Regions from separate parts of the Marinobacter sp. AL4B genome, predicted to be linked through region 2. Evidence: predicted binding sites of a transcription regulator. Region 2 holds the regulator's gene; each other region holds the start of a gene.
What was found. The regulator LexA, encoded in region 2, represses DNA repair genes until DNA is damaged. The targets are predictions, from matches to a motif close to CTGTNTNNNNANACAG.
Positions count from the first base shown of each region.

Region 1: a site for LexA is predicted at 2,302-2,317, ahead of recA (recombinase RecA). Genes of this name have one in related genera too.
Region 3: a site for LexA is predicted at 1,680-1,695, ahead of recN (DNA repair protein RecN). Genes of this name have one in related genera too.

Region 1 covers NZ_JAILWZ010000011.1:806,258-810,644, forward strand. Annotated here, with positions in the region: gene K5L82_RS07870 (Lon protease family protein) at 1-567, opposite strand, end outside; gene K5L82_RS07875 (flavodoxin family protein) at 672-1,133, opposite strand; gene recA (recombinase RecA) at 1,156-2,202, opposite strand; gene K5L82_RS07885 (CinA family protein) at 2,369-2,869, opposite strand; gene K5L82_RS07890 (FAD-dependent oxidoreductase) at 2,844-3,977, opposite strand; gene K5L82_RS07895 (TIGR04283 family arsenosugar biosynthesis glycosyltransferase) at 4,106-4,387, shown strand, end outside.
Region 2 covers NZ_JAILWZ010000011.1:672,186-676,572, reverse strand. Annotated here, with positions in the region: gene K5L82_RS07305 (gamma-glutamyl-gamma-aminobutyrate hydrolase family protein) at 1-488, opposite strand, end outside; gene K5L82_RS07300 (amidoligase family protein) at 481-1,482, opposite strand; gene lexA (transcriptional repressor LexA) at 1,653-2,261, shown strand; gene K5L82_RS07290 (cell division inhibitor SulA) at 2,304-2,783, shown strand; gene K5L82_RS07285 (hypothetical protein) at 2,793-3,053, opposite strand; gene K5L82_RS07280 (DUF6586 family protein) at 3,110-3,610, opposite strand; gene K5L82_RS07275 (DUF1329 domain-containing protein) at 3,815-4,387, shown strand, end outside.
Region 3 covers NZ_JAILWZ010000013.1:315,364-319,750, forward strand. Annotated here, with positions in the region: gene dnaK (molecular chaperone DnaK) at 1-810, opposite strand, end outside; gene grpE (nucleotide exchange factor GrpE) at 903-1,499, opposite strand; gene recN (DNA repair protein RecN) at 1,759-3,438, shown strand; gene fur (ferric iron uptake transcriptional regulator) at 3,512-3,931, opposite strand; gene K5L82_RS11770 (outer membrane protein assembly factor BamE) at 4,054-4,386, shown strand.

The DNA of each region.
Region 1 (4,387 bases), 130 kb from region 2:
CGGCGTATGAGGCTGATCTCCATTCATAGCGACCAACCGATAGCCGCCGGGCGTCGTCACAGTCAGGCTGACCTTTTTTCGCCGTGCTTGTGCAGCAACCTTCTCGAGTTCGTCTTCCTGCATTTTGACGTAGTCATTTTTCAGGCTTTCAGCTCTTTCCAGAAAGCCATCACCTTCAAACGTCTGCGGGATCATTTTGACCAAACGGGACATCAGTTTGTCCATGTCCTGCTTCAGTTGATGGCCCATGCCTGCAGGTAATTTAAGCAATGTCGGATTTCTGGGCTCGTCGAAATTGGCGACATAACACCAGTCATGAATCTGCTGCTTGGAATCGGTGTGATGTTCAAGGTAGCGCAGCATCATCGTGCGCTTACCCAAACCGTTTCGGCCAACGGCGTACACGTTGTACCCACCGTGAGGCATGGCCAACGCAAAGCGAACGGCTTCTTCCGCCCGATTTTGGCCCACGATTTCGGCCAGCGGTTCCAATTGCCGGGTGGTTTTAAATGGCAGGTCTTTCAGAACACAGGCTTTGTACAACTGGTGCAACGGCAATGACTTCAAGTTTGGTACCCGTCGAGGTCGATTTCAGATGGTAAAAACAACCTTGCATTGTAGTGCTTGCGCTGCCGACTGTCGCCTATCACTTCCAGTTTTAGCGAATTGAATTAAACCAAACCAGCATCCAGACTCGCGGCCACATACAGCCCCAACTCTTCACACTGCTCAACAAATTCTTCTTTGTACTCGCCGCGACAAGTCAGAGGCTCTTTAACCAACTTCCAACGTAATCCGGTGGCAATACTTTCAATCGCCCGGCTAGTACCAGTGCCATCGTGCCCGGCACGAACGTAAAAAGCGAAAGGGAGACCTTGTGTCTCTTCAAGGCAGGGGTAATAACTTCGGTCGAAGAAATCTTTGAGGGCCCCCGACATATAGCCGAGGTTTTCGGTGGTACCGAGGATGATCGCATCGCAAGCCAGAACATCCTCGGGGCCGGCATCCAGCGGCGCTTTCACAACCACTTCTACCGATTCAACATCCGGGTGGCGGGCGCCGTTTTCAACGGCTTCCCGCAACCGCAAAGTATTCGGAGATGGGGCATGGGCTACAATAAGCAATCGCTTCATAACACACCTCCACTAACTGTTATTAGAGCAACTCTCCGTTTGCCTCAGCCGTTGCGGCTGCAGCCTCGTCCTTCTTAACTGGCTTAGGCATTAACTTCTCACGAACTTTAGCCTCGATTTCCTGAGCCACGTCCATATGCTCTTCCAGATATTTGCACGCGTTTGCCTTGCCCTGGCCAATCTTGTCACCGTTGTAGGCGTACCAGGCTCCGGCTTTATCAACAAAGCCTTCTTTCACACCCATGTCGACCACTTCAGCCATGTGGTAGATGCCCTTACCGTACATGATCTGGAATTCGGCTTGCCTGAACGGTGGCGCCACCTTGTTTTTAACAACCTTCACACGGGTTTCGTTACCAACCACTTCGTCCCCGTCTTTGACAGCACCAATACGGCGAATATCCAGACGCACAGATGAGTAGAATTTCAGAGCGTTACCACCGGTGGTCGTTTCGGGAGAACCAAACATCACACCAATCTTCATACGAATCTGGTTAATAAAGACCATCAGACAGTTGGCGTGTTTCACGTTACCGGTCAACTTACGCAGAGCTTGAGACATCAAACGAGCCTGAAGGCCAACGTGACTGTCACCCATCTCGCCTTCAATTTCTGCCTTCGGCGTCAGTGCGGCTACCGAGTCGACAATGATCACGTCAATGGCGTTTGAACGCACCAACATGTCGGCAATTTCCAGCGCCTGCTCACCCGTATCAGGCTGTGACACCAGCAAGTCGTCTACGTTAACGCCCAGCTTCTCGGCGTAGATAGGATCAAGCGCGTGCTCGGCATCGATAAAGGCACAGGTTTTACCCTGTTTTTGAGCTTCAGCGATGACCTGAAGGGTCAACGTGGTTTTACCGGAGCTTTCCGGGCCGTAAATTTCAACAATCCGGCCGTATGGCAAGCCGCCTATACCCAGAGCAACATCCAATCCCAAGGAGCCGGTAGATACCGCAGGAATGGCTTCGCGGGGCTGATCGCCCATCTTCATCACGGCACCTTTGCCGAACTGACGCTCAATCTGGCCAAGTGCTGCGCTAAGTGCTTTCTTGCGGTTATCTTCCATTATTGCCCCACCTTGTTTACCTGAATGCCCGAGCCTCTATATGTTTAAGGCCCGCAGCGATATTCAAAAGAATACACCGGAGGCTATCCAGTGCTTTTCCTGTATATTTGAACAGTATTAAAACATAAGCGTTCGCAGAGACCAACCCCCGCCCAAGCGAAAAACATCACAGCTTCCGAAGATATTCCGTAACCCCTTGCAGGACATACAAAACCGCCTGGCGCCTCACCTGATCTCGATCTCCATTAAAGCGTTTCACGCTGGCCTCGGTACGCTCGCTTCCCATTCCCCAAGCAAACCAGACTGTACCGACGGGCTTATCCTCGCGCCCCCCGCCGGGGCCGGCGATACCACTAATGGCTACCGCCACGTCAACACCTACAGCCTTTATGGCACCTTCGACCATTTGGCGAACCACGGCTTCGCTCACAGCGCCATACTTTTCCAGCGCAGACGCCTCCACGCCCAGAATGGTGCTCTTGGCTTCGTTGCTGTAGGTTACCAACCCCGCCATCAAGTACGCCGACGAGCCAGCGCTATCGGTCAACACCTTAGCAACCCAACCGCCAGTGCAGCTCTCTGCGGTCGCAATCGTTCTGCCCTGCTGCTTCAGAAGCGTGGCCAACTGATCTCCAGCTTGCTCAAGCGCCAACTCGGATGCCTGCATCGTTCGATCTCCCGTTAAAACCGTCCACAAACCCACGATCAATTTTGTCTTTCAAGCGCCAAACCCACTTTCCAGAGAAAGAAAAAGGGCCATAACTCCCGACCGCGACCTTGTCACCACAGGCAATAAGGTACAACGTATTGGTTCGGGGCTGAAAGGCTCTAAGCTTGCCAGATGCGATTGCTGCACGCAGGTTGTCCGCCAGTACTGGCGCCGCACGAACGGCATGTACGCCGGAGCGCTTCACGGCCTGATCGAGGCGGCTACAGGCATCGCCGGCCGCGAAAACGTCAGGATGAGACAGGCTTTGATGGCATTCATTCACCAGCACAAAGCCCTGGGCGTCTACCGCCAGACCACTTGTCGCCAGAAATGGAAAAGCCTCAGAACCGGTTACCGCCATAACCAAGTCTGGATCCAGGGACGTGCCATTCGTCAGAGTCAGATAACGGCCGGCAGCTTCAGCTCGCTCTTCAACAATGTCCACGTCCAGCTTTGCCAGCTTCCGACGGGTCAATTTGCGTAAACGTTGGCTAAAATCCGGCAACAGTCCTTGATTACCCGTTATCAAACTTACCCTGGCATCCGCTTCAGCGCCTCCCGCTCCGACATGTGCCATGGCCATCGCCAACTCGGCACCTGCCGCACCGCCACCCACTACGACCAAATGCTGGACCCTGCCGTCAGACGCTTCGTTTAAGCGTGACCATTGTTGGTGAAACTGCCCCAATGGCTTAATGCTCAGCAACGAGCCGGTGAACCCTCGAAGATTCTCAAGGTTGGTTCTCGCGCCGATATCGATTGAAAGCCAGCTGTAATCCAGCAAATCGCCATCCGCCAGACGAATCTTTTTATCGTCCGCCAGGATTTCCACGACGCTACTCAAAACAAGCTTGGCACCGGCCGCTTTCGCCACCGGCTCAGCATCAACCCGGCATTGATCAATGGTGTAATGCCCGGCAATCCACCCGGGAATCATGCCCGAGTAGTATTGCCATCTTGATGGCGTCACCAGAACCAACTCGACATCGTCAAGGGGCGTCGTTATCCATTGCTTTAACGCGATCAGATGTGCGTGGCCAGCCCCCATCAAAATAAGGCGTTTCATAACGACTCCGGTGATTGTCGACGCAGAACAAACAAAGGTATTCTCAAGTGCAGCTCCTTCTGGTTAGATAACAAGATTATCGCTTCTGACCCGCCAATCCCCAACATGTTCCGGAGTACCGCATTTACGTGCCAAACGCCTCCATGGTTAAACCCGAGCTCTCCATCATCATACCCGTGCTGAACGAAGCAGCTGAATTACCGGCTTTGTTAACGCATTTAGCGCACTGGCAACAACGCGGCGCAGAAGTGGTCTTAGTGGATGGCGGCAGCACAGATCAAACCTCAGACATGGCCCGTGACGCCGGTTTTGAGGTTGTAGTCACCTCAGCGGGCCGCGCCAATCAGATGAACGCCGGGGCGCTAGCCAGCCACTCAGAACGGTTGCTCTTTCTTCACGCAGACACCCGT
Region 2 (4,387 bases):
GCACCAATTCGCCAGCTCTGCATCAATTCCGCTAGCCGACTGCCTGAAACCAGTCTTACGGTTTGCAGTGGTAGCAGCAAAGGTCGATGCCGGGTATTTACCCGAAGAGGCGTGACGTTCTGACACAAAGACCCACCGTGGAAAATATTGATGAACTGCGCTCCGCGGCAGATACCGAGTACCGGAATACCAAGGGCCTCCGCCTGTTCCAGTAATCGGTGATCGGTGTCATCTCTTTTCGGGTTGTACTTGGCTGTCACCTGGGACTGTTGGCCGTAGCGTTCCGGGTGCACGTGGGTACCACCGGAAAGTACCAACCCGTCCAGCAGCGCAACGTTGATCCGTGAGCCAGGGCGAATGTAGTGGGTACGTGCGCCCGACAAGCGCAAACCGAGGCTGATTAGCCTCTGAGCAAGACTTCGTCGGGCGGGGCCACTAATACCGATCGTCAGTCCCGGAATGTCTGTTTCGGTTTCTGTATTAGACATAGCCGTGTTCTTGAAGCCATTGCTGAGTGGTGTCGGTCCAGGAATGGGTCAGGTTGTGAAAGCTCAATTCTTGCGCTTCCCGGAACTTCCTGCGCAGTACCGCCAGATCCTGAGCGTTATTGGCTAGTTTCTCAAGTACCACCCAATCGTTCCAAACGGTGGAAAAATGCCAGTTCGGATTGTCGATGTCGCAGTCTGGAAGCCGGTAATGAAGAGTAGGGCGGCTTTTGATGCGAGGATCTTGCACATACTCGGCCAGATAATCTGCGTCGAGATGAGCAAACAGCGGCAGCAAATCCAGAGCGCGGTTTCGAGTCGGGTTGCTGTCAAGGTAGTCTTTCATCAAACCTCTGATGTCAGGAGCGTAGTTATCCTGCATCAGCTTCTCCGTATATTTAGTGCTCCACGGTTCGATGTAGGTGGTGAACTTGCGACTGATATCGATTTGGTGTCGCGATTTTAGCCACTCATACAAGGCCGCAAACGCTTGCAGATAGCGCACTAGGGTGCCGGGTTCCAAGTCTGGCAGTTCCGGGTTTAGCTGCAGTCCAAATGCAAAATAGAGCGCTTCCCTGCTTCCCAGCGCGCCTAAGTCACGGAGTTCGTCCACCAGCGTTTCCATGATGTGTAGCTTGGACAGTGGCAAGGGCGGGCCCACAATTTCCAAGGGCACAATTTTCTCGGCAGCGAAATCGATGGCATCCATCGCGTGAGAGGCCAGTTCCCGAATGGAAGTGGGCAGCCCTTCATCAGCGAGATTAAGATCTTTGATCGGATCGGAATCCAACTCAATTGTGTAATCACCATCGTTGGTTTTGATGCTTGTGACATACCGGGATTGGAGTTCCGGTTTGCCGCCAAGCAACCGACTGGCATGGTCTATAAGTGCATCATAACTGAGCCCGGATAACTCAATTTCTACTCCAACCTTGCGTTCATTGCCATCAGTGGTGCGCGTGTTGACAGGCATATTGCTGAGTTTTGAAGAGCTCATAGTATGTCGCGGTTCCTTTGAAGACTTTGTTAGCCACCATAACACAGCGGTATGACGTTTCACGTTAGTGGCCACAAATGATCGATAACAGACTTTACACTGGATAAAACACTGTATATAGTCAAATCACTGTATAAAAAACCAGTCATCATTATCTGGAGTGGCCCAACATGAAACTAACTGCCAGGCAGTCCCAAGTACTGGATATTATTCGGCGATATCTTGATGAGACTGGCTATCCGCCAACCCGTGCAGAGATTGCGGCAGAACTGGGTTTTCGTTCAGCGAACGCAGCTGAAGAACACTTAAGAGCTCTGGCGCGCAAGGGCGCTATTGAAATGGTACCCGGGGCCAGTCGGGGCATAAGGCTGCCGGAAGCCGAGCCGGATTTGGGGTTGCCGGTTATCGGTCAGGTTGCGGCGGGTAGTCCGATACTGGCTCAGGAACACGTTGAAGATCATTGCGCACTCCAGCCTAACTTTTTCTCGCCAAAGGCGGATTACCTGCTGCGTGTGCGAGGCATGAGCATGAAAGACATCGGTATTCTTGATGGGGATTTGCTGGCGGTTCACCGGACTCAAGATGTCCAGAATGGTCAGATTGTTATCGCGCGTGTGGGAGACGAAGTCACCGTTAAACGGTTCCGTAAGGATGGCGATAAAGTGTGGTTGATTGCCGAAAACGAAGAGTTCAGCCCCATTGAGGTAGATCTGACGGAGCAAGAGCTTTTCATTGAAGGGCTTGGTGTGGGTGTCATCCGGCGTTCAGAGTTGCACTGAAAGCTGACAATTAGACATGCGAACAACGCAGGTAGGTGAGTGATGGAACAGTTGAGCTTCAATCATAATATGGCGTTTCAACCCGCAGCTGTGATTTCTGCGCAGGCAGCTTCATCGCATTATCGCCGACCTGAATCTCGGCGCACGACCTCGGGGCAGGTCGATCTCAGGGGGAACGTGACTGAGATTATCCTGCCGGAGGGTCAGGTTGAGAATTTTCAGTTGCTGTTGCCGATGTTGACGCAATTGAATCAGGAAAAACGTTGGTTGGCCTGGATAGACCCCCCTCATTCTTTGGTAGGGAAGTGGCAAAACACGCATGGCATTGTGACGGGTGAGATTCTGGTGCTGCGTTCAACACCAGAGATTCCGGCTCAGCAGTTGGCTGAGTTGGCGCTTGGAGCGGGCACCTGCCATGCGGTTGTGTTGTGGACTAACAAGCTGGCGCGCTCTGCGCTCGAGTCGCTGCAAAAAGCTTCTGCGAAAGGAAAGAGTCACGGAGTCGTACTGCGCCAGCGGTAATGTCGAAACCTAGTGGAGCGTGTAGTGAGGTTGGGCGTCGCCAAAGTCGCCTTCCTCGTCGCCCCAATCAACTTCTTCAGAAATAGTTCCGGTGGCTTCGATGCCTGCCGCGATCATAGCTTTTGCGATGCTCATGTCTCGGTCTGCCATCATTTCCTTCGCTTCGGGTGAGAAAGAAATGCGGACCAGCGGTGCGGCATCGTCATCAACGCGACGTAAAGCATAGTCTCCGTTAGGTAATTCAACGATTTCAAAAAACGATGGTGACATTCTTTAGGCCTTTGCTTGGTGCGATTTATTCGTGAGTAGCGGTTCAGGAGAGGTGGTTACCACTCGTTATGTCTGTTTTCTACGGCTCGGGCAAAATCGGTCATGGCCGTCAGGGTGTTTTGCAGGCTCTTGGCTGATCGATCCGCACCATCCTCTGCAGAAACCGCAATGATGTTGTCAGCCGAGACGGTTTTTTTAGGTGTGGGCGGCTGCTTCAGAGTCTTTTCAAGTTGTTCAAGATGAGACCACCAGCTGGCTGGAGAACGCTGTAACGTTTCTAAATCCTCGAGATCTTCAGTCTCGTAGGGGATTCGGGTTCTGAGTGCTTCAAGAGACAGTGGTTCCGAGACTTTTTGCTGATGATGCTGTGCGATCATCACCATCAAGGTGCTTCGGGCTCGCAGCAATAGCTCAATAACGCCCTGCGTCGTGGCTTCATTCAGCATAGTGCTTTGGGGGTTAACTTGAGCTTGCTCAATGGGTTGTTCCAGCTGCGCTAGTAAAATCTTCGCCAGATACAATTTCTGGGAAGTCAGTGAGTACCATTGAGACGCCATAGTTGACCCGTGCTGAATTAAGCCGATCCTTTAAAGTTAGCTGCTTAGCGTATCATTTTTAAACAGGCATTTCTTCCGCCCGTGGTTTGTGCTTAGACACAAGAAACTACAAAGAATTTCTTGAAACGATCGTTTGAATTTGGCAAAAAGGGCCACTTGGAGCAGAGTGCAGGTGCTCAAAAGATCATTGTTGGAGAATAAGGAATGCGAAACCGATTGTTAGCAGTCGTCACTATTGCTGCGTTAAGTGTGTCCGGTTCCGCGTGGGCCACGGTGGCTCCAGAGGAAGCGAAGCGTTTAAAAAGCGAGTTAACACCGGTAGGCGCAGTGCGGGCTGCCAACGATGCCGGTACTATTCCGGCCTGGCAGGGTGGTTTGGCAACCCCTCCAGCAAATTGGAAAGAGGGAAACGTTGAAGTAAATCCTTTTCCCCAAGATGAACCGTTATTCGTTGTAACCCGGGACAACCTGGATTTATACCGGGACAAGCTCACGGATGGTCATATTAAGATGCTTGAGCAGTATGGCCCCAATTTCTTTATGCCAGTCTATAAAACACGCCGAACGGCTGCATTTCCCGAAGAGGTTTATCAAAAATCTTACGAGAATGCGTTGAGTGCTGAGTTGCTCGATAACGGCAACGGTGTCCGAAATACCATTATGACTAGCCCCTTCCCCATTCCCAAAAATGGCTTGGAAGTGGTTTGGAACCATATTCTTCGCTATCGAGGTGAAGAAGTTTCTTTCCGAAGTGGCTCTGCCACGCCCCAGCGAGAT
Region 3 (4,387 bases), on a different contig from region 2:
CTTGGCTTTTTCCGCAGCTTCTTTCAGACGCTGCATCGCCAGTGAGTCACCGCGCAGGTCGATACCACTGTCTTTCTTGAACTGGTCTGCCAGGTATTCGATAACCTTCAGGTCGAAGTCTTCACCACCCAGGAAGGTGTCGCCGTTGGTGGCCAGAACTTCGAACTGATGCTCGCCATCCACGTCGGCAATTTCGATGATGGACAGGTCAAAGGTACCGCCACCCAAGTCATACACGGCTACTGTGCGGTCACCGCTTTGTTTGTCCATGCCATAGGCCAGAGCAGCTGCAGTCGGCTCGTTGATAATCCGCTTAACTTCCAGACCCGCGATCTTACCGGCGTCTTTGGTGGCTTGGCGTTGGCTGTCATTAAAGTAAGCCGGAACCGTAATAACTGCCGCACTTACTGTTTCGCCCAGGTAGTCTTCAGCAGTTTTCTTCATCTTCTTCAGCGTTTCCGCTGAAATCTGCGGCGGAGCCATTTTCTGGCCTTTCACATCTACCCACGCATCACCGTTGTCTGCTTTGGTGATTTTGTAAGGAACCATCTTGATGTCTTTTTGTACCACGTCGTCTTCAAAACGACGACCGATCAAACGCTTGATGGCATACAAAGTGTTGTGCGGGTTAGTAACCGCTTGGCGCTTAGCTGACTGACCAACCAGCGTTTCGCCATCATCGGTGTAAGCAATGATGGAAGGGGTGGTGCGATCACCCTCGGCGTTTTCAATAACCTTGACCTTGTCGCCGTCCATTACGGCTACACAGGAGTTGGTGGTTCCGAGGTCAATACCGATAATCTTGCTCATAAATTCACTCCAAATCTTGCTGAAATCTACCCGAAGTGATGACACCCCGGTTGCTTCTGTTTAATGGCTATATTGGCGCTTTATTCGGTTTTTCAAGCCTGCTCGTCGATTTTTGGTGCACTTTCTGCCTTCGCCACCACAACCATGGCCGGGCGAACGACACGACCGTTCAGCAGATAACCTTTCTGCACAACTGCCACAACACTGTTGGGCTCCGCGTCTGGCGCGGGAACCATCGACATGGCTTCATGCTGCTGCGGATCAAACGGCTCACCAACCGGGTTCAGCTGCTCGACGTTGAACTTTTGAAGGCTGCCGAGAAACAAGCCCAGAGTCATTTCCGCACCCTGGCGGATGGAAGCCACCAACTCGCCGGATTCTTCCTGACCTTCGGTGCTCTCAACCGCCTTTTCCAGGCTGTCAGCAACGGGCAGCAGCTCCTTCACGAACTTTTCCAAGGCGAACTTGTGCGCCTTTTCAACGTCCAACTCTGCCCGGCGACGAACATTCTGCATCTCTGCCTGAGCACGTAAAGCCTGATCCTGATGCTCCTGCAACTGGGCTTTCAGCGCATCCAGCTCAGAACCTTCACCAGCCTCAGCCTGAGCGTCCTGCTCAGCGTTGGCCGCGACTTCATCTACCTCAACCTGCTCTTCTACTTGCTCGTTGCGCTTATCGTCAGCACTCATGATCACTCCCAATACGTTTTCCAGCGCCCGAAGGCACGCGGCGAATAGAGCCTACCGCTCAAAACGGCAGGAAATATATGCTTTGCGAACCGATATGGGGTTCAGCCCATCAGATTCAACCTTTTCAACAAGGGATTCTTTCTATTTTTTACCCGCCGAAATTTGCAAACCCAAAAATCACTGTATATATTCACAGCAACTGTATAAGCGAACAGTATTATTTTTGAAGCCCTCTCGGGGCCCAAGCGGAGGTATCGGCATGCTTACACAACTTACCGTTTCCAACTACGCCATCGCCGAACGCGTTGAACTACAGTTCAACAAGGGCATGACAGCACTGACCGGAGAAACTGGCGCTGGCAAATCCATTGTTCTGGATGCCTTGGGCCTCGCCATGGGCGGCCGCGCAGACGCCGGCGCCGTGCGTCACGGTGCCAAGCGTGCTGATATCACCGCCAGCTTCGACATTTCGAGCATCCCGGAAGCTGGCGCGTGGCTTGAAAGCCATGACTTGGACGAGAAAAGCGAATGCATCCTGCGCCGAACCATCAGCAAAGACGGGCGCTCCAAAGCGTTTATCAACGGCCAACCCTCGCCGCTATCCCAATTGAAAGAACTGGGCGGCCTGCTGATGGATATCCACAGCCAGCATCAACATCAATCACTGCTTCGCAAAGACACCCATCGAAAATTACTCGATGATTTTTCCGGCGCTGAACAATTGGCCGAGCAAACTAAAGCTGCCTGGAAAAACTGGCACCAAACCCAGCAGAAACTGCTCCAGCGCCAGCAAAACGCCGATGAAACCGAAGCCAAGCTTCAGTTGCTGCGATATCAGGTAGAAGAACTCGACCGCTTGGCGCTCGACGACGGCGAACAAGAAGCTCTCGAGCAAGAACAAGCACAACTTAGCCAGGCCGACGCAATCTTACACTGCAGCCATCAGGCGGCGCAGTTTTGCACAGAGGATGAAACCAGCGCTGCGAGCAGCCTGCGCCAGGCACTCCAACTGCTAGAACAATTGCCTGTTGAAGTACCCGAGCTTATCGACACTTTACAAATGCTCAACGAAGCCCAGATTCAGATTTCCGAAGCGGGCGACAACCTGCGACGTTTTGTTGACGATTATGAAGCGGACCCAACACGACTCGCCGAAATTGAAGAGCGCTTGAGCGCCGTTTACCAAATGGCACGCAAACATCGAATTGGGCCAGAAGAACTGCCTGAACTGCACCAACGCTTACGGGCCGAGCTGGAGGAATTAGACGGCGGCGCAGGCAGTCTCGAGCAACTCGAAGCGGAAATGGAAAGCTTTAAAGCCAAGTTTGACGCGGTTGCAGCGCAATTGTCAGCCAAACGCGAGCAGGCAGCCGCAGAGCTGGACCAGCGCATTGCCCACGAATTGGCTCAACTGAGCATGCCATCTGTGCAGTTTGTCACCCATTTGAACAGGGACAAAGAAGGCGATCCAGCGCCGCACGGCTTGGAGGACATTGAATTTCTGGTCAGCGCCAACCCCGGCCAACCGGCCCGACCACTGGCAAAAGTCGCATCTGGTGGTGAATTGTCTCGGATCAGCCTCGCGATTCAAGTTGTTGTTGCGCAAACTTCAACAACGCCCACATTGGTATTCGACGAAGTGGACGTTGGCATTGGCGGTGGCACCGCCGAAGTGGTTGGTCGCTTGCTGCGATCTCTGGGAAGCAATGGACAAGTGCTTTGCGTAACTCACCTACCGCAAGTGGCAGCGCAAAGCCATCAACATCTGTTCGTGAGTAAATTTACAGAAAAAGAAGCCACTTTCTCGCGCATCGAAGCACTGAACGACCAAGGCAGAATTGATGAGGTGGCCCGAATGCTGGGCGGCGTAGACATGACAGAACAAACCATCGCGCACGCGAAAGAAATGGTCGTGAAAGGCCAGGCAACCCATCACTAGGTAAAGAATCCCCTCTCGATTTCGAGAGTTTTTGGGGCCCGCCTATGCCGGCCCCTTTTTTTATTGCTTTCGCTTACTTATCGTCAGATTTTATTGGCCTAACGTACAAAATCAGGCTGTGTTCGACGATTTCGTAGCCGTGCTCTGCGGCAATTTTCTTCTGACGCTCTTCGATCACTTCATCGACAAACTCGACAACTTCGCCGGTCTGAGTGCACACCATGTGGTCATGGTGGTCATCACCAGCCATCTCGAACACGGCATGTCCGCCTTCGAAATTGTGCCGGAGAATCAGCCCTGCAGTTTCGAATTGAGTCAGCACCCGATACACAGTTGCCAATCCCACGTCGTCGCCTTGGTCTAACAGTTTTTTATAGACATCCTCGGCACTCAAATGATGCTCTTTAGCATTCTCAAGGATATTGAAGATCTTAACTCTCGGAAGAGTTACCTTAAGACCGACTTTTCGTAATTCGGTGTTTTCAGATGACATGCTAGTATTCACTCTTTGGTGTGCCTTACGGCTTCCGGTATGATGAAGCCGCCGTTCAACGGTTAGCCCGTTTCACACCTGCTCCAGGCAGGCGAACTCAAGATAGAGGATTTCCCTAAGCGATGCAAAAGCTCACCGCTATCGTTCTTATTAGCATTATATCTCTGGCGGGATGTGTTTTCCCGGGCGTTTACAAAATCAACGTCCAACAGGGCAATATTGTCACTGACGAAGAACTGTCCAGCTTGTCCGAAGGCATGCAACGGAGCCAAGTCCACGCGCTGCTAGGAACGCCCTTGACGCTAAACCCAGTTGATCCGTCACAGGAATACTACATTTATACGTTCCAGCGCCGAGGCGGTGACATCGAAGAGCAGCGTATCGTTGTGCACTACGATGAAAACACCTACCTCCATCACGAGGCCAAGCTGCTGGAAGAAACTCCAGCGTATTAAT